DNA from 3 places in the Citrobacter sp. RHB25-C09 genome. Region 1 is predicted to be linked to each of the others. Evidence: predicted binding sites of a transcription regulator. Region 1 holds the regulator's gene; each other region holds the start of a gene.
What was found. The regulator LexA, encoded in region 1, represses DNA repair genes until DNA is damaged. The targets are predictions, from matches to a motif close to TNCTGTATGTACATACAGNA.

Region 1 (9,836 bases):
GGGTGTATCCGTTTATGAAGCGCTACACTCATCTGCCGCAGGTGGTGCTGGGCGCGGCGTTCGGCTGGTCGATACCGATGGCCTTCGCCGCGGTGAGTGAGTCCGTGCCGCTGAGTTGCTGGCTGATGTTCCTCGCTAACATTCTTTGGGCGGTAGCCTACGATACGCAGTATGCGATGGTCGATCGCGACGACGACCTGAAAATTGGTATTAAATCGACCGCCATTCTGTTTGGCCAACACGACAAGCTGATCATCGGCATCCTGCAGGTGCTTGTGCTGGTCCTAATGGCGGTTATTGGCTGGTTAAATGGACTGGGAATGAGCTATTACGGGTCAATTTTGGTCGCCGGCGCGCTGTTTGTCTGGCAGCAGAAGCTGATTGCCAACCGCGAGCGGGAAGCCTGCTTTAAGGCGTTCATGAACAACAACTACGTTGGCCTGGTGCTGTTTATCGGGCTGGCGATGAGTTACTGGCATCTATAAATCATTGCCCGGTGGCGCTGCGCTTACCGGGTCTACCAAACCGTAGGCCGGATAAGGCGGGAGCAGGCATCCGGCAATCCGCCATAAAAAACTGCACCTTAATCAGTTGGGTGTCCAACTTTTGGGGTGCAGTCCACATTGACCGGCTTTACTGTGCGTTACTCGCTTTGCGTCGCACTCTCGATGGTGAGGCGCACATCCGACGTAATTAACTCCGCCAGCATCTGGTACACCTTCATCGTTTCGCCCGGCTCGGCATCTCCGGTATCGCTGATGTATCCCTCATCACGCAGGGTCAGGACCAGTGAACTGAAGACCGCCTTATCGAAGAACTCCGGCGCGTTGATGCCGTGCAGCACGGACAGACGCTGCGCTACGGTGCGGCTTTCTTTCTCCAGCGTACCACGGTTGATTGACGGGTTCGCACTCAGCAGCCAGAAGGTAATGGCGTAACGCTGTAGCGTTTCGCGCGCCCCTGCCGCCAGCAGTTGCAGCGTGCGAGAATGCGCAGGGTTAATGTGCAGTTCGTCATTCTGAACGGAGATGAGTCCCTGGCGCTGCATCTCTTCGACCAGTGCATCAATAACGCCCGTCAACGCTTCGCGTTCCCAACGCAGGAACAGCTCCGCTTTCAGCATCGGATACAGTACTTCAACATGCTGCTGTAGCGCCGCGCGTGAAATATGGCGATGCTGGGTAATAATTGCCGCCATCAGCGAAGGCAGAACCAGCATGTGGGCAATGTTATTGCGATAGTAGGTCATGAGAACCGCCTGCTCGCGCGGCAGGATGATAATATCGCCAATGGTGTCTTTCTCGACTTCGAACTTGTTCATCTGCAACGCGTGATCGATGAGATCGCTGGCGCTGACGGATGGCACCGTCGAGTCAGGGGAGTACGGTACATTGCGCATCAAATCCAGATAACAGTTGAGTTGTTCTGTTAGCTGTTCACGGGTCAGCGAGCGCTGACGGGACGCCAGCAGTGCGGTACAGCACAGGTTCATGGCGTTAGCCGCACCAGCGTTGTTAATCCGCACCATGAGCTCTTCAGCGATGCCGTTCACCGTTGGCGTCAGCCAGGCAGGACGCACGGCTTCGATTGGATCGATCGACTCGCGCCATTCTGGAACGTGATGATTCAGGTATGTCATCAGCGGCATCGGTTCGCCGAAGTTAACATAGCCCTGACCCAGATTACGCAGCTTGCTCAGGCCGCGCAGCATCTGTGGCAGACTTTCTTTCTCTTTGGTCGCGCCACGCAGCTCTTTCGCATAGGTCCCCACTTCCATGACGTGCTCATAGCCGATGTAAATCGGCACAAGCGTGATCGGACGGGTGCCGCCGCGCAGCATGGCCTGGATGGTCATCGACAGGGTACCGGTTTTCGGATCCAGCAGACGGCCAGTACGTGAGCGTCCGCCCTCAACGAAGTATTCCACCGAATAACCACGGCTGAACAGTTCGCCCAGATACTCGCGGAAGACGGTGGAATAGAGCTTGTTGCCCTTAAAGGTACGGCGAATAAAGAACGCCCCCAGGCGGCGGAAGATCGGCCCGGCTGGCCAGAAGTTCAGGTTAATCCCGGCTGCAATGTGCGGGGGAACCAGACCCTGGTGATACAGGACGTAGGAGAGCAGCAGATAGTCCATATGGCTGCGGTGACACGGCACATAGACAATCTCGTGCCCGTCATGCGCCAGCTGGCGAACGCGCTCGGCGTTGTGGACGTTAATCCCCTGATACAGCCGGTTCCAGGTAAAGCCCAGAATACGGTCGGTCAGGCGAATCATCTCGTAAGAGAAGTTGGCGGCAATTTCTTCCATCAGCGCGATCGCGTTCTGCTGCGCTTTTTCGTGGGAGATTTTCTTACTGCGCGCTTCGTCTTCGACCGCGCGGGCAATCGCCTTCGAAGCTAGCAGTTTATTAAACAGATCCTGACGCGCAGGCAAACGCGGCCCCACGGCGGCCAGACGCTGACGGGCGAAGTGCATTCGCGCCACGCGAGCCAGTTTTTGAGCAATAATTTTATCGGTGCCGTGCTCGTCAGCCATACGGCGCAGCGAGACGGAAGGTGAGAAGCGCACAAAGCTGTCGCGACCCAGCCAGGAGACGGCAAAGAATTTTTGAATGCCGTTGAGCATGCGTAAAGGCGGGTTCACTTCCCCTTTTTCACGCCCGGGCGCGCGGCCAAACATCACCGATACTGGCACCATTTGCACATCCAGACTCGGATTGCTGCGGTGCAGGTCGAGATAGTTATGGAACAGCTTAATGGACTCTTCTTTCGGCGTGTAATAGGTAAAGACACGCGGTCCGCCGTGAATGAACACATAGCGCGGCAGCTGAGTGCCGTCGATCTCCAGCGGTTCTAATGGGTCGGGGAGGTCGTGCGCCAAACACTGAGCGCGCAGTGTCAACAAGTCCGCTTTGGAGTTGTACGGTAAAACGTACATAATGGGACGAGAGGTATCGAGCCCTAACTCCGGGGCAGGATCTGCCGGAATAGACTTGCTTTTTACCAGCACGCTTAATGGTAAATTCAGGATTTTATAGTAAATTCGTGGCCAGCCGGACATAAACGATGTAAAGCCTCTGGTTAATAGTGCAAATGCGCTGCAAGGATATCAGAAAGTCATGTGAATTTCTGTTGTATCCCGTCATACTTCGCGCCGCGTTGCATTAACTCAAAACATTTGAGTTAACAGGACAATGACATTGACGCCAATAATGCAAAAAGGTTCTTTTGATGGCCAATAATACCACTGGATTCACCCGAATTATCAAAGCTGCTGGCTATTCCTGGAAAGGTTTTCGCGCCGCATGGATTAACGAGGCCGCATTCCGTCAGGAAAGTCTCGCGGTCCTGGTTGCCGTGATCGTCGCCTGCTGGCTGGATGTGGATGCCATAACGCGCGTTCTGTTGATCGGCTCCGTCATGCTGGTGATGGTTGTTGAAATTCTTAACAGCGCCATTGAAGCGGTCGTTGACCGTATCGGCTCCGACTATCATGAACTCTCTGGTCGCGCGAAAGATATGGGGTCGGCAGCGGTGCTGCTCTCTATCATCATAGCGCTGATAACCTGGGGTATCCTGCTATGGTCGAATTTTCGTTAAGGATTTTTACGAGCGCGATTCCATAACGCTATAAATCTCCTGTTTAATGTGCAGTTTGTGGTTCCAAAATCGCCTTTAGCTGTATATACTCACAGCATAACTGTATATACACCCAGGGGGCGGAATGAAAGCGTTAACGGCCAGGCAACAAGAGGTGTTTGATCTCATTCGGGATCACATCAGCCAGACAGGCATGCCACCGACGCGTGCGGAAATCGCGCAGCGTTTGGGGTTCCGTTCCCCAAACGCGGCTGAAGAACATCTGAAGGCGCTGGCGCGTAAAGGTGTCATTGAGATTGTATCCGGCGCTTCTCGCGGCATTCGTTTGCTGCATGAAGAAGAGGAAGGGTTACCGCTTGTCGGTCGCGTTGCGGCGGGGGAACCCCTGCTGGCGCAGCAGCACATCGAAGGCCATTATCAGGTCGATCCTTCTCTGTTTAAACCCAATGCCGATTTTCTGCTGCGCGTTAGCGGCATGTCAATGAAAGACATTGGTATTATGGACGGCGATCTGCTGGCCGTGCATAAAACCCAGGATGTGCGTAATGGTCAGGTCGTTGTCGCCCGTATCGACGACGAAGTGACGGTAAAACGTCTGAAAAAACAGGGCAATAAAGTCGAACTGTTGCCAGAAAACAGCGAATTTAAGCCTATCGTCGTGGATCTTCGTGAGCAGAGCTTTACCATCGAAGGTTTAGCCGTTGGCGTGATCCGCAACGGTGAGTGGCTGTAATACCTCACACTCGGATAAGGCGTTTGTGCCAACATCCGACACCGAGCCCGGTGGCGCTGTGCTTACCGGGCTTACGAAATGCGTTCAAAACCTAAACACTCCTGCTCAGGCTTCTCCTCATGCCGTTCTTTGCTCCTGCTGATAAAGCCCTCTGGCGTCTCGCCTTACCCATGATCTTCTCCAATATCACGGTTCCTCTGCTGGGACTGGTGGATACTGCGGTGATTGGTCACCTGGATAGCCCGGTTTATCTGGGTGGTGTGGCTGTGGGTGCAACAGCCACTAGCTTTCTGTTTATGCTGTTGCTCTTTTTACGCATGAGCACAACTGGGCTAACGGCACAGGCGTTTGGTGCGAAGAACCCACAGGCACTGGCGCGTGCGCTGGTACAACCGCTCATCCTTGCGCTGGGGGTGGGGGCATTAATTGCGCTTTTACGCACCCCGATAATCGATCTGGCGCTGCATATTGTTGGCGGCAGCGAAGCGGTGCTGGAACAGGCAAGACGCTTCCTGGCGATTCGCTGGTTAAGTGCGCCGGCGTCGCTGGCGAATCTGGTTCTGCTCGGCTGGCTGCTGGGCGTTCAGTATGCTCGCGCGCCGGTTATCCTGTTGATTGTCGGCAATATCCTGAACATTGTTCTCGATTTATGGCTGGTGATGGGTCTGCACATGAACGTGCAGGGCGCTGCGCTGGCGACGGTCATTGCGGAATACTCCACGTTAGTGATTGGGCTGCTGATGGTGCGAAAGGTACTTCATTTGCGCGGCATAACCGCGGCTATGTTAAAGCAGGCCTGGCGCGGCCATTTTCGGCGTCTGTTAGCGCTCAATCGCGACATTATGTTGCGTTCGCTGCTGCTGCAACTCTGCTTTGGCGCGATCACCGTACTGGGTGCCAGACTGGGGAGCGATATTATCGCTGTCAACGCGGTGCTGATGACGCTGCTGACCTTCACCGCCTACGCGCTGGACGGCTTCGCCTACGCCGTAGAGGCGCATTCCGGGCAAGCCTATGGCGCACGGGACGGCAGCCAGTTGCTGGATGTCTGGCGCGCCGCCTGTCGCCAGGCAGGTGTCGTCGCACTGCTGTTTTCGCTGGTCTATCTGCTCGCAGGTGAACAGATTATTGCTCTTCTGACGTCGCTGACTGAGATTCAAATATTGGCCGATCGCTACCTGATCTGGCAGGTGATCCTGCCGTTAGTGGGCGTCTGGTGCTATCTGCTCGACGGCATGTTTATTGGTGCGACACGCGCAGCAGAAATGCGTAACAGCATGGCGGTCGCGGCCAGTGGTTTTGCGTTAACTTTACTGGCACTTCCTCTGCTCGGGAACCACGGTTTGTGGCTGGCGTTAGCCGTTTTTCTGGCGCTACGCGGGCTCTCTTTAGCCTATATCTGGCGTCGACACTGGCGTAACGGAACCTGGTTTTCGGCAACGTAACGGTTAAAAATTCCGAATAATGATTTTAAGCCGAGATTCCTGACTACACTTATCATTACGTTCAGCAGAAAAAATAGCGAAGCTGGGCGGTTTACTCTCGCTATTCACAGCCTAACGAAGAGGACTTTATGATGAATAAAGATGAAGCCGGTGGTAACTGGAAACAATTCAAAGGTAAAGTGAAAGAGCAATGGGGCAAACTGACCGATGATGATATGACGGTCATTGAAGGTAAACGTGACCAACTGGTAGGTAAAATCCAGGAACGCTACGGTTATCAGAAGGATCAGGCGGAAAAAGAGGTCGGTGACTGGGAAACCCGTAACGACTACCGCTGGTAACCACTACGTTTGCCTGCGGATCCAGAAATGAATTCGCAATTGTTTGCACAGGGCGGCGCAAGGGTGCCGCCCACTTATTTAACGAGATTTCTTTTTCACCAGAATGGAATGATCGTGCTGACACTCGCCAGGGTGACGGCAAGCTTCGACTTCAACACACGCAGAACAGAGGCCATGCGCTTCAATCACATTGTGACGAAGGGCGAACCCCATCTTCGCGGCCAGCGTATGCATGATATCTTCCACCCCTTCCGCACACTCTTCCTTTACCCCACCGCAACGGTCACAGATAAACATCGCAGAGGTATGGGTTGGCTGATCGAACAGATAGCACATGACATAGCTGTTGGTGGATTCCACCTTATGCACAAAACCTTGTTCAAGCAGAAAATCCAGTGCGCGATAGACCGTTGGCGGCTTAGCCTGGGGCTCTGATTCACGCAGAAGATCGAGCAGATCGTAAGCGCTAATCGCGCCTTCCTGCAGGCTCATCAGGCGTAAAACTTCAAGGCGCTGTGGAGTCAGTCGCACATTGCGTTGCGCGCACAATTTTTCAGCTTGCGCTAACAGTTCTTGCGTTGTGGGCTTTTCCATGGGGCACCTTGGTTTGCGTAGGGTGATAAACCCTCACTTTATCATGTTATGCAGGAAACGCCGAGATCCAGCCAGAGTCGCCATTTCAGACGATATATCGCCTGCTAATCTTTGCGGACCTTACAAAGTCTTCTATACATATTGAGGTACATCACAAAAAGAGAACGCTTCAGTTGTCTTCAGCATGGGGCGAATAGCGCGGTTTTTAGTGTTTTTTTCACAGCAAAAGTTCTTCTCTGCTGCGTTGATACTGGCAGAGGTGTTTCTTCACCTGCAAATAAAAACGGGTCTACTGTGAATAAAAATTTTAACTTTTCGGTGGTGGCAGTCGCGGTTTCGTTCTTAGTGTCGCAACAGGCGAACGCGGCGAATACCTGGGCGGAAGCGCGCAACGACGCGATGGGCGGAACGGGCGTAGCTTCAGCACATTATGGTAGTGGTGTCCTCATCAACCCGGCTTTGCTGGCAAAAGCGAAGCCCGAGGACAGCATTACCGTCATCCTTCCCGCGGTTGGTGCGCAAATTACCGACAAGGATAATCTCCAGGATGAAATTGACGATATCAGTGACAAAATCGATTACTACGATGATGTTGTTGATAATCTGACCCCTGGTGACATTCTGCTTAACCCCGGCGGTGTTTTGAACCAGTTCCAGGGGGCGGCGCGCGATCTGGCCGACGAACTGGAATACCTGAAGGGTAAAACGGCACATGCCAACGCGGGGGCCGGACTTGCGGTCAGCATTCCCAACGATGTGTTATCCGTGGCGTTTGTTGCGAAAGGCTATGCGCACGGTCGCGTAAGCTCGTCCATTGATCAAGGGGATATCGATTATCTGCGCAGAATTGAAGGAAGCGATGCCTATGCGCTGGTTGAAGCGGGCCGGGCGGCGTTGCAGGGGTCGGATGAAATCACTAAACACCTGAATTCTACGGCCTCCGGGCGCGCGGCGATCGTTTCGGACTATGGTGTTGCAGTGGCGCGGCAGTTTGAGGTTGGCGATGTGCCGCTGTCGATTGGCGTGACGCCGAAGCTGCAAAAAACCTGGCTCTATAATTACACGACTTCCATCTATAACTACGACAGCAGTGACTGGAACAGTAGCCGCTATCGTAACGATGACACCGGTTTTAACGTAGACGCCGGGATTGCGGCGGATTTTGGCGAAAACTGGACGGTGGGCGTGAGTGGGCAAAACCTTATCTCGCGTGATATCGATACCAAATCGATTTACATCACCCACGGTTTAACCGGTGAAACGCGCGATTATAAAGATACTTATCAGATCCGCCCGCTGGTCACCGCAGGCGTCGCCTGGCATAACGACCTGGTAACGCTCACGGCAGATGGCGATTTAACGGAAACCAAAGGCTTTAAGAGCGAAGATAACTCCCAGTACGTCGGTGTCGGTGCCGAAGTTCGCCCGCTGAACTGGCTGGCGGTCCGCGCAGGTTACCGTGCTGACGTCAAGGCGAACGACAGCAACGTCTTTACCGGTGGTGTTGGGTTTGCGCCCTTCAACCGCGTCCATGTGGACCTGATGGGTCTGTACGGCGAAGACGAAACGTGGGGCGCAGGTGCGCAGCTCAGTATGACCTTCTGATGAGGCACCGGAGACGGTTACGTCTCCGGTTTACCTTTATGCTATAGTAGCGCCCCCAATTCACCTGATGCTCAAAAAATCGCCATGTCACCTGAATTACAAACAGCCTTCCCTGCACACCGTTTCTCCATCGCGCCGATGCTCGACTGGACCGACAGGCACTGCCGCTACTTTTTGCGCCTGCTGTCTCGCCAGACGCTGCTCTACACCGAGATGGTGACAACAGGCGCAATCATTCATGGCAAAGGCGATTACCTGGCGTACAGCGATGAAGAACATCCGCTTGCCCTGCAATTAGGCGGGAGCGACCCCTCTGCATTGGCGCACTGTGCAAAACTGGCGGAAGAACGCGGTTATGACGAGATCAACCTCAACGTGGGATGCCCGTCCGATCGCGTGCAGAACGGTATGTTTGGCGCCTGTCTTATGGGGAATGCACAACTGGTCGCTGACTGCGTGAAGGCGATGCGTGATGTGGTGTCGATTCCCGTGACGGTGAAGACGCGCATTGGCATTGACGACCAGGACAGTTACGAATTTTTGTGTGATTTCATCAATACGGTTTCCGGTCACGGCGAATGCGAGATGTTTATCATTCATGCCCGTAAGGCATGGCTTTCTGGCTTAAGCCCGAAAGAAAACCGCGAGATCCCACCGCTTGACTATCCGCGTGTCTATCAGCTTAAGCGAGATTTCCCCCATTTAACTATGTCCATTAACGGCGGCATTAAGTCCCTGGAAGAGGCGAAAGCGCACCTTGAACATATGGATGGCGTGATGGTTGGACGCGAAGCCTATCAAAACCCAGGCATTCTGGCCTCAGTGGATCGTGAAATTTTTGGCGCAACCACTGCGGATGCCGATCCGGTTGCCGTCGTGCGGGCCATGTACCCGTACATTGAGCGCGAACTGAGCCAGGGGACCTACCTTGGTCATATTACCCGCCATATGCTGGGCCTGTTCCAGGGAATACCGGGGGCGCGCCAGTGGCGTCGTTATCTGAGCGAAAACGCCCATAAAGCCGGGGCAGATATCCACGTCCTGGAACATGCGCTGAAGCTGGTTGCCGACAAACGTTAAAATTTCACTAAAAGTTAGTCAATTTCACCACGCCCTGCGAGTAATCGCGGGGCGTTTTGTTGATAAATCAGCAGGTTAATTTTGGCATGTTTTTTGTAATGCTTTCAGGAAAATACGTTATGGGAGAGCATCATGCTGGAACTACTTTTTATCCTGGGATTCTTTTTTATGCTGATGGTGACCGGCGTGTCGCTGTTGGGCATTCTGGCTGCGCTGTTCGTGGCAACCGTGGTGATGTTCCTTGGCGGCATGTTGGCGCTGATGTTCAAGCTGTTGCCATGGCTGCTGTTGGTCGTTGCTGTGGTGTGGGTCATCAAGGCGATTAAAGCGCCAAAAATCCCGCAATATCAGCGCAGTAACCGCTGGCGTTACTAGGGGATTGTGGGGTTCATCACAACCTGTGATTTTGCCTTTAGAACCAAATAGGAATTGATA
Region 2 (9,836 bases), 2.1 Mb from region 1:
CTCAACGTGGGATCTTTACGATGTCCATAGCCGGTCGTTAGCTCCCAGACCTGTTTACAAAGCTCTTGTGCGCTGACATTTAATCCATGAGCCAAAGCGATGCCGCATAACTGCAGAGGCGTCTGCAGATGCACGCTAGTCTCTTCGCGGATATCTGCATCCAGCATGACGCGTTGAGAATGGACGAAAGCTGCGGCCGCCTCATCACTCATCCTTGTCAGTAATCCTGCTGCGTACTGAGTGCGGAAGGATGCACTGTCAAACCACTCGGATGTGGCTGCCGCTGTCAGGGTTGACTCAGTAAGTGCCACATCGTCACGATTGAAGAGCAGGCAGCTTCCAAGTCGAATGTCGCAGGCAACACGATGCAATCCAGCCCGGAAGTCCTCTGCCGCTGCACTCGCGCTGTGACTCTGCCTAAAATGCCTGAACTTGCACGGTTTGAGGAGATTGAATAGCTCATGAAAATCCACAAATTCCCCTTGCCACCAACGCTCTGCAACCTGGGCTGCAATCTCTGAGAGAGCATCAAGGAAGTGACTGATGTTATCCCTTTCCTCGTAACTGGGTGCTCGTACGAACTCGAAGGCGATTTGATCCTCAGCTTTCATGCACAGGCTCAGGTGCACACTGCTGAAGAACCAATGGTGTACCAGCGTATTTAGATTGTCTTTATGCTCGTAGTAGTTTCCCTTGAGCCACTCGACTGGAATAGCCTCATCTAATGGCTTCGAAGTCCGCTTATAGGCCGCTTCCATCGCTGCAAGAAAGGGAGTTCGCATCAGCTTGCTGAAGTCATCGCGGTCGACGATACTTACTCCGGCCGTTGCAGCAGCACGAACGCAGAAGTCACTTAGAACACTCGTGTCCACATCAGGCTGTAGCGAAACAGCCGCTTCCATCAAGTCATCCAGATAACCATCCTCAACCAGCATTCGGGCTCTGGGCATCCATACTATTTGGCTGCTTTCTCGGACTAACTGGGTAAAAGCCTCTGGGGTCGCCCCGATAGCACTAAGACGTGTGAACGCATCGACCAGAAACTGGAGTTCGTCACCCCCCGCGTTAGTTGAATATCGATTGGAGAAGCGGTTAAGGCCTCTAAAACGACGCAGGGTCTCCTCACCGCAGGTCTCGGCCAGTACAGTTTGTCCACGTGCTTGCAAGGCTAAGCCGAGAGCTGCCACGTCCAAAATATCTGTCTCGTGTCGCGAGGCTATAGCCTCTTGAACAACCCCCTCATTGGCTGTCAGCGTCAGGGTAAATGACACAAGCCGGGCTATGTCGTCGCTCTGCATCTGAAATTCGCTGCCGCCAACCACCCGGGACTGCAGGTGTGCGAGCCGATATGCGTCTGCAAATGCGTTGGTCTCCAGAGCTGCGACCAGTGCCTCAGATAGCAGCGTGTCAAAGAGCGATTCTGGATAGCCCTCCTCTAAACGAAGCATGATCCAGTCACGAGTTAGCCCAGTAATGAGATTCTCAGGATTACCCAACCTTGCCTGAACCGTCCAGAGCCAGTTAACGCGAAGAGAAGGTGGCGCCTCAGTTTCCAGCCAGATCGCCACCGCTGGTATCAGGTTTTTGATACGCTCGCCGTAGTCAGAGGTCGAGCGTACAAAAACCGCCAGACTCTCATGGAAGACCTTCAGACCAGCAGCCGATGAGTGCAGCAGATGTTCCACCTTGGCGACATCTGGCGGCGCAGCGCCCTGCTTAGCGGAGATCTCCAGAAAAGCAGCTTTGGGCCAAAAGAAGGGAAATGCACATACCAATCGCAGCGTGTCTTTGAGACTTGGTGGCAGCTCTTCCCACAACGATGCGTAGTAGAACTTTGCCTCTTTGGTCATGTCACCCTGTAGCCGCTCAATATTCCAGCTATCCACGTCTCGTCCTGCGTGCTCAAGCTCAGCCATGGCATAGATGACGTGCAGCGGGTGGCCGTTGGTCTTATTGCGAAGTGCGGTCGCAGCTTCCTGTAGCTGGCGTTCTATCTGATCTTCATCGTTGAACCGGATCAAGAGCCTGCCTTCGTCAACCACCTTGTGAAGGTAGGACAGGACGGCGTTCTCGGACATCGCCGGCAATGTTCGCCAACTAGCCTTAGGTGCAACTGACAAGAGGTCCCTAGGCAGTTGAGTGTCGTCGACCGGCTGTGTGCCTACCAACAGAACCATGTTATCCGGGCAGGGAATAATCTGGGAGAACACATCGTCCAGCGGCCGTTTATCAGCGCTGTTAATGCGCCAGACATGGTCTAGGCCGTCCAGAACCAGCACGAACGGCTTGCCCTTAGTCTTGTAGTAGGTTGCGCACGCTTCGAGGAGGCCCCGCAGGTCACGACCAGGCGCATCAACTTCCGGATGTAACCGTTTGACTTGCGCCTCGAGCGATTGCTCAACCACGTAGCTGTTCACACGGTCTCGTCCCCGCTCGGTCATCGAGAGGAAGTAGTGGTGCCGTACCGTGGGAACCCCTGATTCAGCAAGCACTTCGCACATCGCGCTCAAGTATGTGCTCTTCCCACGACCAGGCGGCCCTGTGAGCACGATTGTCTGCCCGGCCCCGGCAACCGTGTCACGTACGAATTCACGGTGGAACGTCTCGTCAGGCACCTCATATCCGAGAGGCACAACAAAATCTTCCGGCAGTGGGGCCGGCGGTATTGCCCGCAGAATAGTGCGGACTTGCTCCAGAGAAATCCACCCTTCTGGCGGCGGAAAGTTTTTCTGAATCGACCAGTTCAAGGCGACGTTTTTTAAGTTCGCAACTCCCTCTGGTGTGCCGTGAAAGCGCAATCGCGCATCGATCTCGTGTTCAAGTGATTCGAAGCTCTTATCGCTGTGAACAATCTGCAACTGCTTGAAAAATAATTCACATTTCTTTTCGTCGCCGAGTTCAGCGATAACCTCTAATCGCCGTGGCTCTGGAACTTTGGATAAATCGATTTTTCCATCAGTCAGGCAAGACTCAATGTCGGCATCTGGCCGGCGATTGGTCTTCAACGATAGCTCTCCGACGCGAGCAGAATCCAATTTAACAAAAGCATCAAACCACTTACGCAACATCGACCTCGATCGTGCTGTCTTTCCGGTCCTCTCCAACATCCACGCCCAATTCAGGGGGTGCTCGGCAGGATTAGGTGTATATTTCACCTGCTGGAGGTCAACGAGATGGTTAGGGCGTTCGGCGACGATGTCATCCAGCCCGGTCGGAGCAACAGCCTCGTCGTCACACTCAAACTTCACTCGGGTATAGCGTGTCGGCGCATCTAGCCAGTCACACAGCAGTTTCAGCCCCTGCCTGTTCTGATAGACATAGCCTGCAGCAGTGATCGCAGTATTTTTGATTTCTTCAGACATTAAAGGGCCACCTGTGTTCTGGATACTTGACCAACGCTCTCGTAGCTGGCCCGCTCCCTGTTTCTGAATGGACAGGACTCCGATTCAGGGGCACGTTTTTCAGATATTTGAACTGGCAACTAAAAATTGCATGACGGTTATGCAGAATACTTTATTTTATGATGTACTTATCGCATATGCACGTCCAATTCCTGTGAATGAACTCGGTGGGAGCTGGTTCTTCATCGAAGAGCAAGGAATCGGCGTGACTTACTGTCAGAGTGCTACGGTTTCGCTGAACTGGGTTTAAGTCAGGCAACAAAACTATATTAGATACCACACAACTAAATTAACAGACACTTCAAGCACTTTCAGGAATCGCTTCACAAGTTTCTTGATCCTTAGCCGCTTTCAGCAATACTGTATATAAATACAGTGCCATAGGATCAACATCATGCTTTTCACCCGACCAACTGAGATTTCTCCCCCGCTCATACTTCCTCTCTTTTCTGAGAAAGTGCCCTGCGGCTTTCCGAGCCCTGCGCAGGACTATGTTGAGGACAGACTGGATCTCAATAAATTGCTGATAAGACACCCGAGTGCCACTTACTTCATAAAAGTTAGCGGGGAGTCTATGCATGACGCCGGTATCAGCGATGGGGATCTTTTAGTGGTTGATCGCTCACTTCCGGCCATACATGGCGATATTGTTATTGCTGCTGTGTCAGGTGAGTTTACCGTCAAAGAACTTCGTACTCATCCTTATCTACAGCTAGTACCTCACAACCATAATTATTCTTCGATTTCATTTCAAAATGCAGATGAATTAGAAATATTTGGGGTGGTGATTTTTAGTATTAAGGCGCATAAATAAACATGTTTGCTCTCGTAGATGTAAATAGTTTTTATACTTCTTGTGAAACTCTTTTTCGGCCAGACTTGCAGGGGAAGCCTGTTGTCGTGGTTTCCAATAACGACGGCTGTATTATTTCTCGTTCAACTGAAGCGAAATCCCTCGGTATAAAAATGGGTGAACCTTTTTTCAAAATAAAAAACAATACATATAGTTCCAGGATTCATGTATTTAGTTCTAATTATGCACTTTATTCCGATCTAAGTGAGCGAGTTATGCAGACGCTAACTGCAATATCTCCTTCGATCGAAGTTTATTCAATAGATGAAGCCTTCGTTAATTTATCTGGGGTGATAAACTGCATGCCATTAAGTGATTTCGGTCATGAAATGAAAAACAAAGTATTTAAAAATACAGGTTTAACTGTAGGAATTGGTATTGCACAAACAAAAACATTAGCAAAGCTAGCTAACCATGCAGCCAAGAAATGGCGTGGCACTGGTGGTGTTGTCGATTTATCTAATATTGATCGGCAGCGTAGGCTAATGGCACTTACCTCTGTTGAGGATGTGTGGGGTGTTGGTCGAAGAATTAGTAAGAAACTTAACTCCATGGGTATTAATACAGCACTTGATCTGGCTGAAAGCTCATTGTGGATAATAAGAAAGCATTTTAATGTCGTGCTTGAAAGGACCGTCCGAGAACTTCGTGGTGAGCAATGCCTTGAACTAGAAGAGTTTTCACCAACAAAACAACAGATCATCTGTAGTAGATCTTTTGGCCACCGTATAACTCAGTACTCAGATATGCATCAGGCCATTTGTGCTTACGCCGAACGCGCAGCGGAAAAACTGCGTGGCGAGCGTCAGTTTTGTCGTTTCGTTAGCGTTTTTGTTCGTACAAGCCCACATGCAGATAACGAAATATACTATGGAAATCAAGCTTCCGTAAAACTATTGATACCATCGAATGATACACGTGACATTATAAACGCTGCTACGAACGCCCTAAGGAGGGTATGGATTGATGGTCATCGATATATGAAGGCTGGTGTTATGCTTGCTGATTTTTTTAGTAATGGAGTGGCTCAGTTAAATTTATTTGACGATAATTCCCAACGAAGAAACAGCGCTGCATTAATGGGGGCTATAGACAAACTGAATAAGTCAGGGAAAGGGAAGGTTTGGTTTGCAGGTCAGGGGTTCGAAAAATCATGGACTATGAAACGTGAGATGTTGTCTCCCGCTTACACAACCCGATATTCAGACTTGCCAGTGGCAAGGTGAAATTATTTTGAACTGAAGCCCTGATGGAGATTTATATTATAGGCGTAAAGATAAGCTATATTAAAATGCATTTTCCTACTGTAGGGGGGTGGATGTCTAACGTGGCAATGATAGTTGGTAGTGCTTCTGCTGGGTTATCAACTTGGCACCAAGTATGAATCTGACCTGCTCCCCGTTGATTAACACACCGCGATGTTAGTAATGTCTTCATAAGCCACATGAGGACATCCCCATGAAGAAGTGTTTTTCCGACGGACAGATCATCAGTATTCTCCGCGAGGCTGAAGCCGGGATTTCTGCCCGTGAACTCTGCCGTAAAGCACGCCATTTCCTACACCACCTTTTACACCTGACGCAAGAAGTATGGCGGTATGGCGGTGCGGTTAAGAGCCTGAAGTCCTTCAGCTTAATCACTAGCGTGTGTACTGCCTTTATCATCTCAGCGGGCTGGGCGTAAAACGCAGACGATGTCGTAAAGGACTGGCAACGGAACGTCTGCCGCGGCTCCGCTCGGCAGAGCCCAACCTGACCTGGTCGATGGATTTCGTCATGTACGCGCTGGCCACCGGCCGCACGATAAAGTGCCTGACCTGCGTGGACGACTTCACGAAGGAGTGTCTGACTGTAAGTATCCTGGTAAAACGAACCATTCACTTTTAGATATCTTCCGACATACTGATTATATCCCCTTAGGAGATCACTATACGTAAGATCCGATTCACTGAGCACCAGATCATCGCCGTGCTGAAGTCCGTCGAAGCCGGACGAACCATCACAGATGTGTGCCGTGAGGCCGCGATATCCGAAGCCAGCTATTACAACTGGAAGGCGAAATATGACGGGGTGGAAGCGGCCGATATAAAAAAAATCAAAGTTCTGGAAGACGAGAACCGGAGGCTTAAACAGATGTTTGCTGATCTCACCCTTGAGTGCCGGGCACTTAAGACGTCATCGAAAAAAAGATTTAAAACCAGCGATAAAACGTGAACTCGTTAGCTATCTGACGGCATAATTTGTCATGAGTTTACGCCAGAGCTGCTGGACGTTATCGCTGAGCAGGACAGTGTAGTTTTATCAGCCTGTTACCCGGCGTGATGAACCGGTGATTCATGCGCTGACTGAGCTGGCAGAACGCTATCCGCGCGACGGTTTTAGGTTTTAAGAAACTGTTCCAGCTGCTGCGCAGGCAGGGCAATACCTAGAACCATAAACGTGTTCACCGGATTTACTGTCCGCTGAAACTGAATTTTCGCCGCAAGGGAAAGCAGCGTCTGACGGTGAGAACCCCAGCAGTGCTGGCGACACCTGAAGCACTCAATCAGTGCTGGTCCATCGATTTTATGCATGACGCGCTGACATGTGGTAAATGCTTCCGGACATTTAATGTGGTGGATGATTTAAACTGTGAGACTCTGGCGATAGAAATTGCTCTGAATACCCCGGTACAACGTGTTGTGCGGGTGCTGGACAGAATCGTGGTAACCCGTGGCTATCCGCTAAAGATGCGAATGTATAACGTGCCGGAACTGATATCACAGGCACTTGCGCAGTGGGCTGAAAAGCATAGTGTGGTGCTGGAGTTTATTAAGCCGGGTAAACCGATACAGAACGCCTTTTTACAATTTCACAGCTAGCTTTGGAGAAATAATGAACGGTATATTTTATAACAACACAATTACTACCCTACCGGGATGGGCTGAGCCTTTACATTTATCTCAGCCAATCGGTTACGCATATGAAACTGCAACCCACTTTGTGCATTTATATGGTAAAGACCATGGGTTGAATGTAATTTCTGTTGGCTTAACAGTAATTGAGAAAAAAAATGGCACTCTAGTTGATTGGGTACAACGAGTATTTGGCGCTCAAAATATCCAACCATTATCTTTGCCTATTGGTGATACTGTTGAGAATCTTTGGCGTCCTTCACTTTATTACTCTAACGATATTCAGATAGCCTTAAATATCGATCCATATGAGCAGCGTTCAGCAGAGCAGGCGTTGCGTGTACTTGTCGAAAAACTTGATGATATTCTCCTCTATGTGGAACCTAGTCAAAGTGGTTTAGCTTCTTATGGGCATAAAAGTAGAGAGTTACTAATACTTGCGTGTACAGAGGTTGAAAATCTATGGACTTCAATTTTCCAAAAAGCAGGAATCCCCCCTTCAAACAGCCGAATGTACACAACTCAAGACTATGTAAAACTGTTGCCTAAAGCTGGATTGAACGAATTTGAAATAACGTTTAAAAACTACAATGGATTACGTACTTTTCAACCATATGCAAATTGGAATACGCAGCAACCTACTCAGTCTTTAAGCTGGTATCACGCATACAATAAAACTAAACATGATCGAAATGCATCATTTAATGAAGCAACCTTAGAAAATGTGATGGACGCAACTTCAGGGGTTATAGCTATGTTTTGTGCGAAGTTTGGTCCTTTTTCACTGATACATGATAATAATGCTCTATCTTCTCTTATGAATCAGCATTTTCACATTAATCTTAAGGATAGTGACCATTCAACGTACTATGTTCCTAAGATAAATTTACCAGTAAACACAAGAAATGACTTGTTCTTATATGATTGTTATCGAGAGGGGCACAATGAACAGTGGAATGTTCAACCACTAGTGCTATAAGAAAAACTAACAAGACGTTGGTTCCCTTTAAATAGTGAGAGGATTTATGGCAAGAATGACCGCTCCCAATATTAGATACAACCTTCAGTTAGCGATGTCGGTTTGTCTACCTTCTAATGGTCCATTTGTAAATAATGAGACCTGATAGCAGGGAATGTGTTCAAAGAATTTGTAAATACGCAATAGTTAGAGATAAGATAGGCGAAGCGTCCCGCCTTCGGGTTGCTACTTACCAAAAATACCAAAGCGGGGTGCTACCCCCGCTTTTTTTGTTTCTGAGCATTCCTCTGCTACCGATATGAGCCCCGCAAAAATATTGATCACAGGGCTAGATCAAAGACGGTTCCAGTGTGGATGGCTTCCACTTCAAAAAGATCAAGTTGGCGTATGTGATCCTCGGCCTGCTCAGGATTAGCGGTAAACAGAACAACCGCCAGGTCTTTTAACGCCCTTGTGCAACTCACATAGAAAAGCCGCCGCGTTCGATCCATGGTTGTTTCTTCACCGGCATCCATATGTTTCTGGTCGTTATCTGAGAGAGCCTCAAGACCGAGGTATTTTTCGTATGAGAATTGGAAATGGTTGCTTTCGGCGTCATCCAGTACGACAAGTACCCTATCAAACTCAGCACCTTTGATGCCTTGCTGAGTCCAAAAGGGAGAACGTTCCGAAATATAGGTATGGTATGGCAAAAGCTGGCTTGCGGGGCAGGCAAGGAAAGCATCCATTGAGGCCATTTCCTTGTCAGTTTCACCCTCTTCTTGAACATCGTCGTCATTGTTCTCCCCTGCTTCTGGCTCAGGCTGAACAGGAAGAACTGCATTTGGATCCAGATACGATACCAATCGAGGGTCAAGGACTAGTAAATCGGAGGAATTTACTTGTTTTAGAAGATCGCCGATTGTTGCTCCGGAATGTCCCGCTATGCCCGCTGTGATTGAAGCAACAAGTTCGCCAAGTACCTTAAGGCGTTCCGCCACGCTCGCTCCTCCAAGAGACTCTTTATCAAGAAGAAGTGAATACTCTCGAATCAAGCGCATCACTTCAAGTTGTTGACCATTGGTATGAGCAATAGCAATCGGGATCAAAAACTTTACACACGATGAAATAGGCCATGCAGACCCGTCTAAAAAACCATCTTTGAACGCTGATGGGGCTTTAGAGTTAAGTGCAGTGTAGAGGTCCCCAAACCCTAAACGCCTTGCTGCCATCTGGTGAACAATGACAAGAAGCTTTACTCGCGCCTGATCATTATCATCTGATCGCCAGTAGTCGTCACCTGTTCGTGTTGCCATCCATTCACGTACACGAACGAGATTGGCATCCCGTGTTTCGTCAGCAGGCAAAATAAAAAGGTGTGCGGAACCCTCTGGGGTGGGAATGATACCTTCTGGACCTAGACGTTGACCAGGGGTCTGAACGAGGTCATCACCACCACGACGAATGGCATTCGCGAGGTTTAAAACCTTAGTTGAACACCGGAAATTTTCAGGTTTCGGAATGTCAATCCAAGTAGACTCTGCTTCGACTTGTCCGGTTCCTGTGACATATATCCGTTGCATCGGATCGCCGAAGAAACCAAGGCAGAATGTGACCCCGGGTTCACGCTCAACGGCCTTCAAAGCTTGCACGACTGCAGGAGTTGTGTCTTGGCTCTCGTCTACAAAGACGAATGGAAACTGGCGTGCGAGAAGGCTTCGAAAGAGAGAG
Region 3 (9,836 bases), 1.9 Mb from region 1:
GTAGGACCGCGCCCCTTAGCACGGATGCTTTTCCGACGCCCGGCAGGCACTTTCGCCGGGCGTTTTTTTACCTCCGGCACGTCAGGGACTTCGGGTCGTTCAATCGGGAACACCGGCAGCGCATTCAGCAACCGCTGACCGTAGCTCTTCGTCAGCAGGCGTTTATCATAAATGACCACCTCTCCCCAGCATCCATGGCTACGAATCAATCGCCCGACCTGCTGGATCAGATTAAACGACGCCGCAGGCAGGCTTTGCACCTCGAACGGATAGCGGTTCAGGCTCTTTAGCCACTCGCCTTCGGTAATCACCACAGGGCTGTCGATGGGGGGGAACGCGATCTTATGGATATGCACCTGACTGAGCAAATCACCTTTCAGATCCAGACCTTCAGCGAAAGATTGCAGACCGACCAGCACGCTGCGCTCGCCGTTCTCAACCCGTTTACGATGCAGTTCCACCAGCCGATAGCGGGGCTGATCGCCCTGCACCAGCAGCAGTAAGCGCAGGTCGGTAACGTGCTCCAGAAAACGCTGCATCGCCCGTCCGCTGGCAAACAGCACCAGCATACCGTGATGCTTTTTGCTCTCCAGTTGTTCACGAAAATAGGCCGCCATTTCGGCAATGTGCAGCTCCTCGTTTTCCATCAAAGGCTCATAGCGCATCTGCGGAATGATGATTTTCCCCTGCTCAACGTGGTTAAACGGTGAGTCGAGCGCGACAAAGCGGTCGCCGGCCTTTTCTTTCAGGCCGCTCATCTCCTGCAAACGCGAAAAGCTGTTGAGGGAACGCAGGGTTGCGGAGGTCACAATAATATGCGGCACACTGCGCCACAGTAACCTTTCGAGCTGATCGCTAACGCGTATGCCAACGCAGTGAAACCAGACGTGGATTTGCCCGTCGCGCACGTCCCGCGTCGCCCATTTCGACACCGGCGCACCGGATGACTGCGCCAGCGATGCCAGCCGCCACAGTTTGCTTTGCGCTTCAAACATTCCTAACGCGCGGTTCATCTGCAAAATGACCCGGTGCAGGCGAACCACATCATGCGTGCCGGTCTTTTCGCTCAGATCGTTCAAGAACAGCTCCGCCAGACCGCGCAACGTTTCAGTCAGCTTCGCCAGACGCTGGCAAATCTCCTTCAGTTCGTCCGGCAGTTCACCCATAGCAAAACGGTGCTCGGCCTCTTGCCCGGCGGGCATATACAGATTGAGGATGTTATTGAGCGAAGCGATGAGCTCATACAGCTCTTCGCAGTGGGCATTCAGGCGCTCCGGATTTGCCAGCGGCGGCGTTGTTTTCGGGCGGAACTGTTCCATGCAGGTGGCAATCAGTTTGCTGAACAGATCCAGCTGGAGCCGATACCAGGGAGCGGTAATTTCAGCGCTCATTTCCAGCGCGTCGCGAGCGACATCCGGCAGGTGATGGCCTTCATCAAGCACCAGCAGCAGGTTCTTCGGGTCCGGCAGCACCGCCTCGCTTTCCATTGCCGCCATCACCAGCGCGTGGTTTGCCACCACCACTTCCGCTTCCTGAATTTCACGGCGAGCCACAAAGAACGGACACTCGCGGTAGTAATGGCAGTTGCGGTTCAGGCAACTGGCTTTATCGGTACTCAGACGTCGCCAGAGATCGTCGTCAATGGCGATATCCGTGTGATCGCGCAGTCCATCCCATTTGTAGCTGTCGAGATCGCCCTTCAGCTTCGCACAACGCTTTTGCTCTTCCTGATTATTGGGAGTGAGTTCATCATCAAGAAACGCCAGCAGATCCTGCTGTGTCGGTTCGGTACTGGCGAGCGCCGTCAGATTACGCGGACACACATATCGCCCACGACCGAACGCCGCGGTGAAACGAAGATCGGGGATGATCTTGCGCAGCAGTGGCAGGTCTTTGCTGTAGATTTGATCCTGCAACGCCACGTTAGCGGTGCTGACAACCAGCGTTTTTTGTTCTTCCCGGGCAATGGCGATGCCGGGGATCAGGTAAGAAAGGGTTTTCCCAACCCCGGTGGGTGCTTCAATCGCCAGGTGACGCCCCTCTTCCCCGGTCAGCGTTTTTGCCACGTCAGCAATCATCTGCCGCTGCGGCGCGCGGGGGATAAAGTCGGGGATCTGTTCCTGAAGCGCCTTATACCAGGCGGCGATTTGCGCTTTTAGCGCTGCGGTTAAAGCCATGAGAAAACCTGAAATACTGTATAAACAGCCACTATTGTGGCACATTTCAGGGGGTGTCAGTAGCTTTTTTGCCAGTTCTGGAAAGCGACTCGCAATGTAAATTTACTCTGCCTGATGGCGGCTGCGCCTTATCCGGCCTACGGACAGGCCCGGCATGAGCCAGGCCTTATCAGGCGCAGCCGCCATCCAACAACTGCGCATCACTTAATAATATCCCAGCGCCTTCCACCAGAGCATACCCACGGCAAAGGTAATCACTACGTTGACCGTGACCACGAACAGGTTAATGCGATAGAAGCGTGGACGCTCAAAATATCCTTGTGCGAAGTAGATTGGCCCTGGTCCACCGCCGTATTCGGTATTCCCCCACATAAGGTTACTGAAGATCCCGAAACAAATAGCCACCATCATCGGCGGCGCACCTGCCGCAATCGCCGTGGCGGCAAAAGGGGCGTACAGCGCGGCCACGTGCCCCGTCGCGGTGGCGAACAGGTAGTGAACGTAGATATACAGTACGCCCAGCAGGATAAAGGCCTCCATCGCGCCAAATCCCTGAATACCGCTCCCCAGCATTCCTGTCATCCATTTGATGAATCCCAGATCCGCCAGACCGGTTGCCAGACTAATGATCACGCTGAACCAAATCACCGTGTCCCAGGCCGCGTGGTCATTAAGGAGGCTTTTCCAGTTCACCGCGCCACTGGCAAAAAGGTAAGCGGCCAGTCCCAGCCCCACCGAGGTCGCCGAAATGCCGGTGATCAGGCTGGTGCCCCAACCGACCAGTGCCAGCACAAACCCCAGCGCCACCTTTTTCTCATTGCTGCTCATCGTCCCCAGTTCGCTCAGCGACTGTTTCCCCATCGCCTTCGCTTCCGGCGTACGCTTAAGCTCCGGATCCAGCAGTTTGTAGACCAACAGCGGCATCAGGCAAAAACAGACCAGCGCCGGGACGACCGCGGAAATAAACCAGCCTCCCCAGGTGATATCCAGCCCCAGCGTCGATTTCGCCAGAGAAGCCACCAGCGGGTTCGCCGCCATCCCGGTCATAAACATCGCCCCGGTGATCGGCGTGAACTGGAAACAGACCATCGTCAGAAAGTCACCAATGCGCTTACCGGTTGGGCCTGGTGACGAACCGAGAACATCGTTAATGGAACGGGCGATCGGGAAAATAATCCCGCCGGAACGTGCCGTCACCGAAGGCATCGCCGGTGCCATAATCAGGTCGGAAACGCCGAGCGAATAGGCAATCCCTAAGCTGCTTCCGCCAAACCACGACAGCATTTTATACGCGATGCGTTTACCCAGCCCAGAGGTCACAAACCCCAGCGACAGCACATAGGCGCAGAAAATAAGCCAGACGGTGCCGGAGGCAAAACCCGACAGCGCTTTCGCCTCTGTCAGCGTTTTGGTGAAAATCACCACGCAAAGCGCAATCAGCATTACCGCGCCTGATGGCAGCGGCTGGGTCAGGATAGCCGCAATAGTTGCAGCGAAAATGGCAAACATATGCCACGCCTCAGGGGATAACCCTTCAGGGACGGGATAAAACCAGATAACCGCCCCCACAATCACAGGGATCAGAAACGCATAGAGCTTCTTACCCCCGACAGAATTTATCGACATAGTCATATCCTTCTTTCGTGAGTCCGGGGGCCTTTATTTCCGGGACATATATTTAGCCAGCACCTGATCCACCATTTCCGGTGCCATGCCCAGATAGTTAGCAGGATCGGTCAGTTGGTTAATCAACTGCGGGTCAAGACGTTCCGCTACCGAAGGCATGGCGTTCAGCACATCAGCCAGATGTCCGCCCTGTTCGTTAACAATACGACAAGCGTCATACACCACATCATGAGCATCCTGACGGCCAATATACGGCGCCAGCCCCATCATCACCGCCTCGGCCACAATCAGACCGTTGGTCATACCCAGATTGCGTTTCATCGCGGCTTCATCCACTTCCAGCCCCGCCAGCATAAAGTTGGCCTGATGCAGTGCTCCAGCGCTGAGCACAAAACTTTCCGGAATCGCGATCCACTCTGCATGCCAGGGGCCGGTGGCGCGTTCCAGATCCTGAACCATTGCGTCGAGCATCAGCCCGGCCTGCTGACGAACGCCTTTCGCACAGGCGAGCATGAGTTCGCTGGAGATCGGGTTGCGCTTTTGCGGCATCGTACTGCTGGCGCCACGTCCTTTAACGAACGGTTCATACAGTTCACCAAATTCATTCGAGGCCATCAGCATCACGTCATAGGCAATTTTGCCGAGTGAACCGGTAATGACCGCCAACAGATTCACCGCTTCCGCAAAGCCGTCGCGCGCCACATGCCAGGTGGAGGTTGGGACATTCAGGCCGAGTTCTTCCATCAGCGCTTTTTGCACCTCAAGCCCTTTATCGCCCAGTGAAGCCAGCGTACCGGCTGCCCCGGCAAATTCACCGACCAGCACGCGCGGGCGCGCCTGTGCTAAACGTTCAGCATGACGTTCAAACATATCCAGCCAGATCGCGGCTTTATACCCAAAGGTCACCGGCAGCGCCTGCTGTAGGTGCGTACGACCGGCCATCGGTGTGTTGCGATAGCGCTGCGCCAGTTCGGCAAGCGTTGCGCGAAGTTGCGTCATCTCCGCCTCGATTAATTCGAAGGCATCGCGGATTTGCAGCACGACCGCCGTGTCCATGATGTCCTGGGTGGTCGCCCCCCAATGGACGTAGCCGCCAGATTCTCCGGCCTGTTTTGAAATCTGATGCACGAGCGGGAGGATCGGATAGCCCACAATTTCCGTCTCATGACGCAGCAGATCAAAATCCAGCGACTCGGCATTACATTTTTCGGCAATTTCCTGCGCTGCGGCTTGTGGGATCACCCCGCAACGCGCCTGAGCTTTGGCAAGCGCCACCTCGACTTCGATATATTTTCGAATAAGTTCGTAGTCATCAAATACCGCGCGCATCGCGGGCGTGCCGAAAGAATCTCTAAATAAAACAGAATCCATTACATTCGAAGCCATAAATCCCCCTGGACATTCTGATAGTGATAAGATGAGCATCTGGCTCGACTGACAACGCAGTCGATATGCATTTAATGTCCGAACATAATAAAATGTCCGTACATTTGAAATGTACGGACATTTATAATAATCATAGAGAATGTATGGAATAGTCCGTACAAATATTTGTGATTGCGATCATTAATTTTTTAACGAAACTGCGATGAAAGAATCACTCTACAAGCGAATAGCCCGTGAACTGGCTCAGCAGATCTCCACGGGAACCTACCCGCCCGGCGCGCTGTTTCCTACGGAAATGGAACTGTGCGAAACATGGCAGGTGAGCCGTCACACCATGCGGGAAGCGTTAAGGGAATTAACGGAACAGGGGTTAATCTCCCGTCGAAAAGGGGCGGGAACGCGGGTTTGCGAACCGCGCGAGAGCGGCGTGAATCATCCCCTCCTGCACCTTGAAGATTTGGTACTACTGGCGAAGAACAACCTGCGGGTGATTAAAAAGATTGACGAGATTGTCGCAGATATTGAGCTTTCGCAACTGATTGGCTGTCCGCCTGGCTCGCGCTGGCTGCACATCGCCAGCATTCGCGAGGATGCACAAAACCCGGATGCGCCGATCTGCTGGACGGACAGCTACGCCAGTACCGATTACTCCCGGCTACGCTCCTACATCCGCGACGATCCGCATGCGCTGATTAGCGATTTGATCGAAACGCACTACGGCATTAAGAGTCACGAGGTACATCAGGAGATCACTGCCGTTGGCGTCCCCAAAAAGGTCGCGAAGATCCTCAACGTCGCGCCGGATTCTCCGGCAATGCGCATAGTAAGACGCTATCGCGATCGTGACGGGAAGGTGTTCGAGACGACGATTTCAATTCACCCGGCAGGAAGGTACACCTGTTCCATAGTGCTGAAACCGCAGAGTTCGGGGGAATAAGGGAGAGCGGTATTGAGTGCCTGATGGCGCTACGCTTATCAGGCCTACAGATCGGCGTAGGCCGGATAAGGCGGAGCCGCCATCCGGCCTACAATTTACTGCGCTGGGGTAATTCGACGTGGGCGGCGCGGTGGACGCGGCTTTTCACCCGCCGGTTTACCTTCACCGCTGCGCGTTCTGGCTTTCGGCGCACCGCCATCCTGACGACGCGCTTGCTGAGCACGACCTGCACTCTGTCCTTGCCCCTGACCACGGCCTCTTCCGCCACCACCATTCCCACCACGTTGCTGACGACCATTCTCGATCGGCTCAGCTTTAATTGACGGGTCCGGCTCATAGCCCGGAGTCGTAATCCGTGGGATCTCTTTTTTCAGCAGTTTTTCGATATCGCGCAATAGCTTATGCTCATCGACACAAACCAGCGACAGCGCTTCACCGGTCGCGGAAGCACGTCCGGTACGACCGATACGGTGGACATAATCTTCCGGCACGTTCGGCAGCTCGTAGTTCACCACGTGCGGGAGCTCTTCGATATCCAGACCACGCGCCGCGATGTCAGTCGCGACCAGTACGCGAATATCACCGGATTTAAAATCGGCCAGCGCACGGGTACGCGCCCCCTGACTCTTGTTGCCATGGATTGCCGCACTGCGAATGCCGTCTTTGTTCAACTGTTCCGCCAGATGGTTCGCACCATGCTTAGTACGGGTGAACACCAGCACCTGCTGCCAGTTACCCTGTCCGATCATCTGTGAAAGCAGCTCACGCTTGCGTTTCTTATCAACGAGATGCACATGCTGCGTCACCTGCTCAGAAGCGGTATTACGGCGCGCGACTTCAATTTCCAGCGGGTTGTGTAGCAGCTTCTCAGCCAGCGCTTTGATATCGTCAGAGAACGTCGCAGAGAACAGCAGGTTTTGTCGCTTCGCCGGCAGTTTCGCCAGTACGCGACGGATGTCGTGAATAAAGCCCATGTCCAGCATGCGATCGGCTTCATCCAGCACCAGAATTTCAATCTGATCCAGCTTCACCGCATTCTGATGTTCCAGGTCCAGCAAACGCCCCGGCGTCGCCACCAGCACATCCACGCCGCCGCGCAGTTGCATCATCTGCGGATTAATACTTACCCCGCCAAAGACGACCAGCGAGCGAATGTTCAGGTATTTGCTGTAATCACGGACGTTCTCACCAATCTGCGCCGCCAGTTCACGCGTTGGAGTGAGGATCAGCGCACGCACCGGGCGACGCCCTTTCACATGCGGCTGTTTAGTAATGAGATGTTGTAACAGCGGCAGCGTAAAGCCTGCGGTTTTACCGGTGCCGGTTTGCGCACTCGCCATCAGGTCGCGGCCTTCCAGCACCGCAGGAATCGCCTGCGTCTGGATGGGGGTGGGTTCGCGGTAACCCTGCTCAGCAATGGCGCGCAGAATATCAGAGTTCAAACCCAGGGAATCAAAAGACATAACTACTCCGAACCGCCCCGACCGTTCCCGGTGTAGTTTTCAGGGAGATACATACAATTTGGGGATGACAAAAACCACAATGTCATGAAGGGGCGGAGTGTAGCAGTTTTTGTGACTCAGCGCATAAATTATCCCATCGACTGGACAAGACCAGACTTCAGTCATAATCTTAATCAATCGATTGATTAATAATCTGGGCACGCGATGAATATCTCCACCACCACCAAAGGCGAACAAGCCAAAAATCAACTGATTGCTGCCGCGCTGGCACAGTTTGGCGAATATGGTCTGCATGCCACGACCCGTGATATTGCCGCCCAGGCCGGACAGAACATCGCCGCCATCACCTATTATTTTGGCTCAAAGGAAGATTTATACCTCGCCTGCGCCCAGTGGATCGCCGATTTTATCGGGGGGCAGTTTCGCCCACACGCCGAAGAAGCGGAAAAACTGTTTGCCCAGCCGGAGCCAGACCGCAACGCAATCCGCGAACTGATCCTCCGTGCCTGCAAGAACATGATCCTGCTGTTAACGCAGGATGACACCGTTAACCTGAGCAAATTTATCTCGCGCGAGCAGCTCTCCCCGACCGCCGCTTATCAACGTGTGCATTCGCAGGTCATCGAGCCATTGCACAGCTATTTAACCCGGTTGATTGCCGCCTATACCGGCTGCGACGCCAATGACACACGGATGATTTTGCATACCCACGCGCTGCTGGGTGAAGTACTTGCATTCCGCCTGGGTAAAGAAACCATTCTGTTACGCACTGGCTGGTCGCAGTTTGATGAAGAAAAAACGGCACTGATTTATCAGACCGTGACCTGTCATATCGATCTCATTCTGCAAGGTTTATCGCAAAGGAGTCTGGACTGATGAAAAAACCGGTTGTTATCGGACTGGTCGTCGCGGCGTTGGTCGCTGTGATTGCTGGCGGCACGTGGTGGTATCAGAGTCGACAAGACAACGGGCTGACGCTCTACGGCAACGTCGATATCCGCACTGTCAATCTGAGCTTTCGCGTAGGTGGACGGCTCGCCTCGCTCAAGGTCGATGAAGGCGATGCCATTAAAACAGGACAGGTTTTAGGCGAGCTGGATCGTGCGCCCTATGAAAACGCCTTAATGCAGGCAAAAGCGGGCGTTTCTGTCGCCCAGGCGCAGTATGATTTGATGCTGGCAGGCTATCGCCAGGAAGAGATCGCCCAGGCCGCGGCTGCCGTGAAGCAGGCGCAGGCGGCCTATGATTACGCGCAAAATTTCTACAATCGTCAGCAGGGTCTGTGGAAAAGCCGCACCATCTCCGCTAACGATCTGGAAAATGCCCGTTCTTCCCGCGACCAGGCACAGGCGTCGTTGAAGTCCGCGCAGGATAAATTGACACAGTACCGTTCCGGTAATCGTGAGCAGGATATCGCGCAGGCTAAAGCCAGCCTTGAGCAGGCACAGGCACAACTGGCACAGGCCGAACTGAATCTTCACGATACGACGCTGGTCTCCCCGTCAAACGGTACGCTGTTAACCCGGGCCGTTGAGCCCGGCAGTATGCTCAACGAAGGCAGCACCGTGCTCACACTCTCCCTTAACCGTCCGGTCTGGGTACGCGCCTACGTCGACGAACGCAACCTCTCTCAGGCGCAGCCGGGGCGCGAAATTCTGTTGTATACCGACGGACGCCCCGATAAGCCATACCACGGTAAAATCGGCTTTGTTTCACCAACGGCCGAATTCACCCCGAAAACGGTAGAGACGCCCGATCTGCGTACCGATTTGGTCTATCGCCTGCGCATCGTCGTTACTGACGCAGACGATGCGCTGCGCCAGGGGATGCCCGTCACGGTCACCTTCGGCAACGAGGCAAGACATGAATGATGCCGTCATCACGCTGAACGGACTCACAAAGCGATTCGCAGGGATGGATAAACCGGCGGTCGCTCCGCTCGACTGTACTCTGCAGGCGGGCTATGTGACCGGACTGGTGGGGCCCGATGGCGCGGGCAAAACCACGTTGATGCGGATGCTGGCCGGCCTGCTCAAAGCGGATGACGGCAGCGCCACGGTGCTTGGCTTTGATCCGATCGTTAACGACAGCGCGCTGCACGCCGTACTGGGTTATATGCCGCAAAAATTCGGCCTGTATGAGGATCTCACCGTGATGGAGAACCTCAATTTGTACGCCGATTTGCGCAGCGTGACGGGGAAAGCACGGGAGAAGACCTTTGCGCGCCTGCTGGAATTTACGTCACTC

Region 2: umuD (translesion error-prone DNA polymerase V autoproteolytic subunit) is a predicted target of LexA. The motif match lies at 3,760-3,779, and genes of this name have one in related genera.
Region 3: dinG (ATP-dependent DNA helicase DinG) is a predicted target of LexA. The motif match lies at 2,192-2,211, and genes of this name have one in related genera.

The regions. Positions count from the first base shown of each region.
Region 1 covers NZ_CP057483.1:4,000,052-4,009,887, reverse strand. Annotated here, with positions in the region: gene ubiA (4-hydroxybenzoate octaprenyltransferase) at 1-485, shown strand, start outside; gene plsB (glycerol-3-phosphate 1-O-acyltransferase PlsB) at 644-3,064, opposite strand; gene HVY19_RS18960 (diacylglycerol kinase) at 3,235-3,603, shown strand; gene lexA (transcriptional repressor LexA) at 3,728-4,336, shown strand; gene dinF (MATE family efflux transporter DinF) at 4,456-5,781, shown strand; gene HVY19_RS18945 (CsbD family protein) at 5,913-6,122, shown strand; gene zur (zinc uptake transcriptional repressor Zur) at 6,201-6,716, opposite strand; gene HVY19_RS18935 (conjugal transfer protein TraF) at 7,011-8,321, shown strand; gene dusA (tRNA dihydrouridine(20/20a) synthase DusA) at 8,406-9,401, shown strand; gene pspG (envelope stress response protein PspG) at 9,534-9,776, shown strand.
Region 2 covers NZ_CP057483.1:1,878,821-1,888,656, reverse strand. Annotated here, with positions in the region: gene HVY19_RS08760 (ATP-binding protein) at 1-3,362, opposite strand, end outside; gene umuD (translesion error-prone DNA polymerase V autoproteolytic subunit) at 3,796-4,215, shown strand; gene umuC (translesion error-prone DNA polymerase V subunit UmuC) at 4,218-5,480, shown strand; partial or broken gene HVY19_RS08745 (transposase) at 5,713-6,107, shown strand; partial or broken gene HVY19_RS08740 (IS3 family transposase) at 6,183-7,102, shown strand; gene HVY19_RS08735 (hypothetical protein) at 7,128-8,126, shown strand; gene HVY19_RS08730 (UvrD-helicase domain-containing protein) at 8,447-9,836, opposite strand, start outside.
Region 3 covers NZ_CP057483.1:1,518,456-1,528,291, reverse strand. Annotated here, with positions in the region: gene HVY19_RS07120 (fimbrial protein) at 1-4, shown strand, start outside; gene dinG (ATP-dependent DNA helicase DinG) at 1-2,177, opposite strand, end outside; gene HVY19_RS07110 (DASS family sodium-coupled anion symporter) at 2,382-3,803, opposite strand; gene pcaB (3-carboxy-cis,cis-muconate cycloisomerase) at 3,837-5,189, opposite strand; gene HVY19_RS07100 (GntR family transcriptional regulator) at 5,392-6,126, shown strand; gene rhlE (ATP-dependent RNA helicase RhlE) at 6,222-7,589, opposite strand; gene cecR (transcriptional regulator CecR) at 7,794-8,465, shown strand; gene hlyD (secretion protein HlyD) at 8,465-9,460, shown strand; gene HVY19_RS07080 (ATP-binding cassette domain-containing protein) at 9,453-9,836, shown strand, end outside.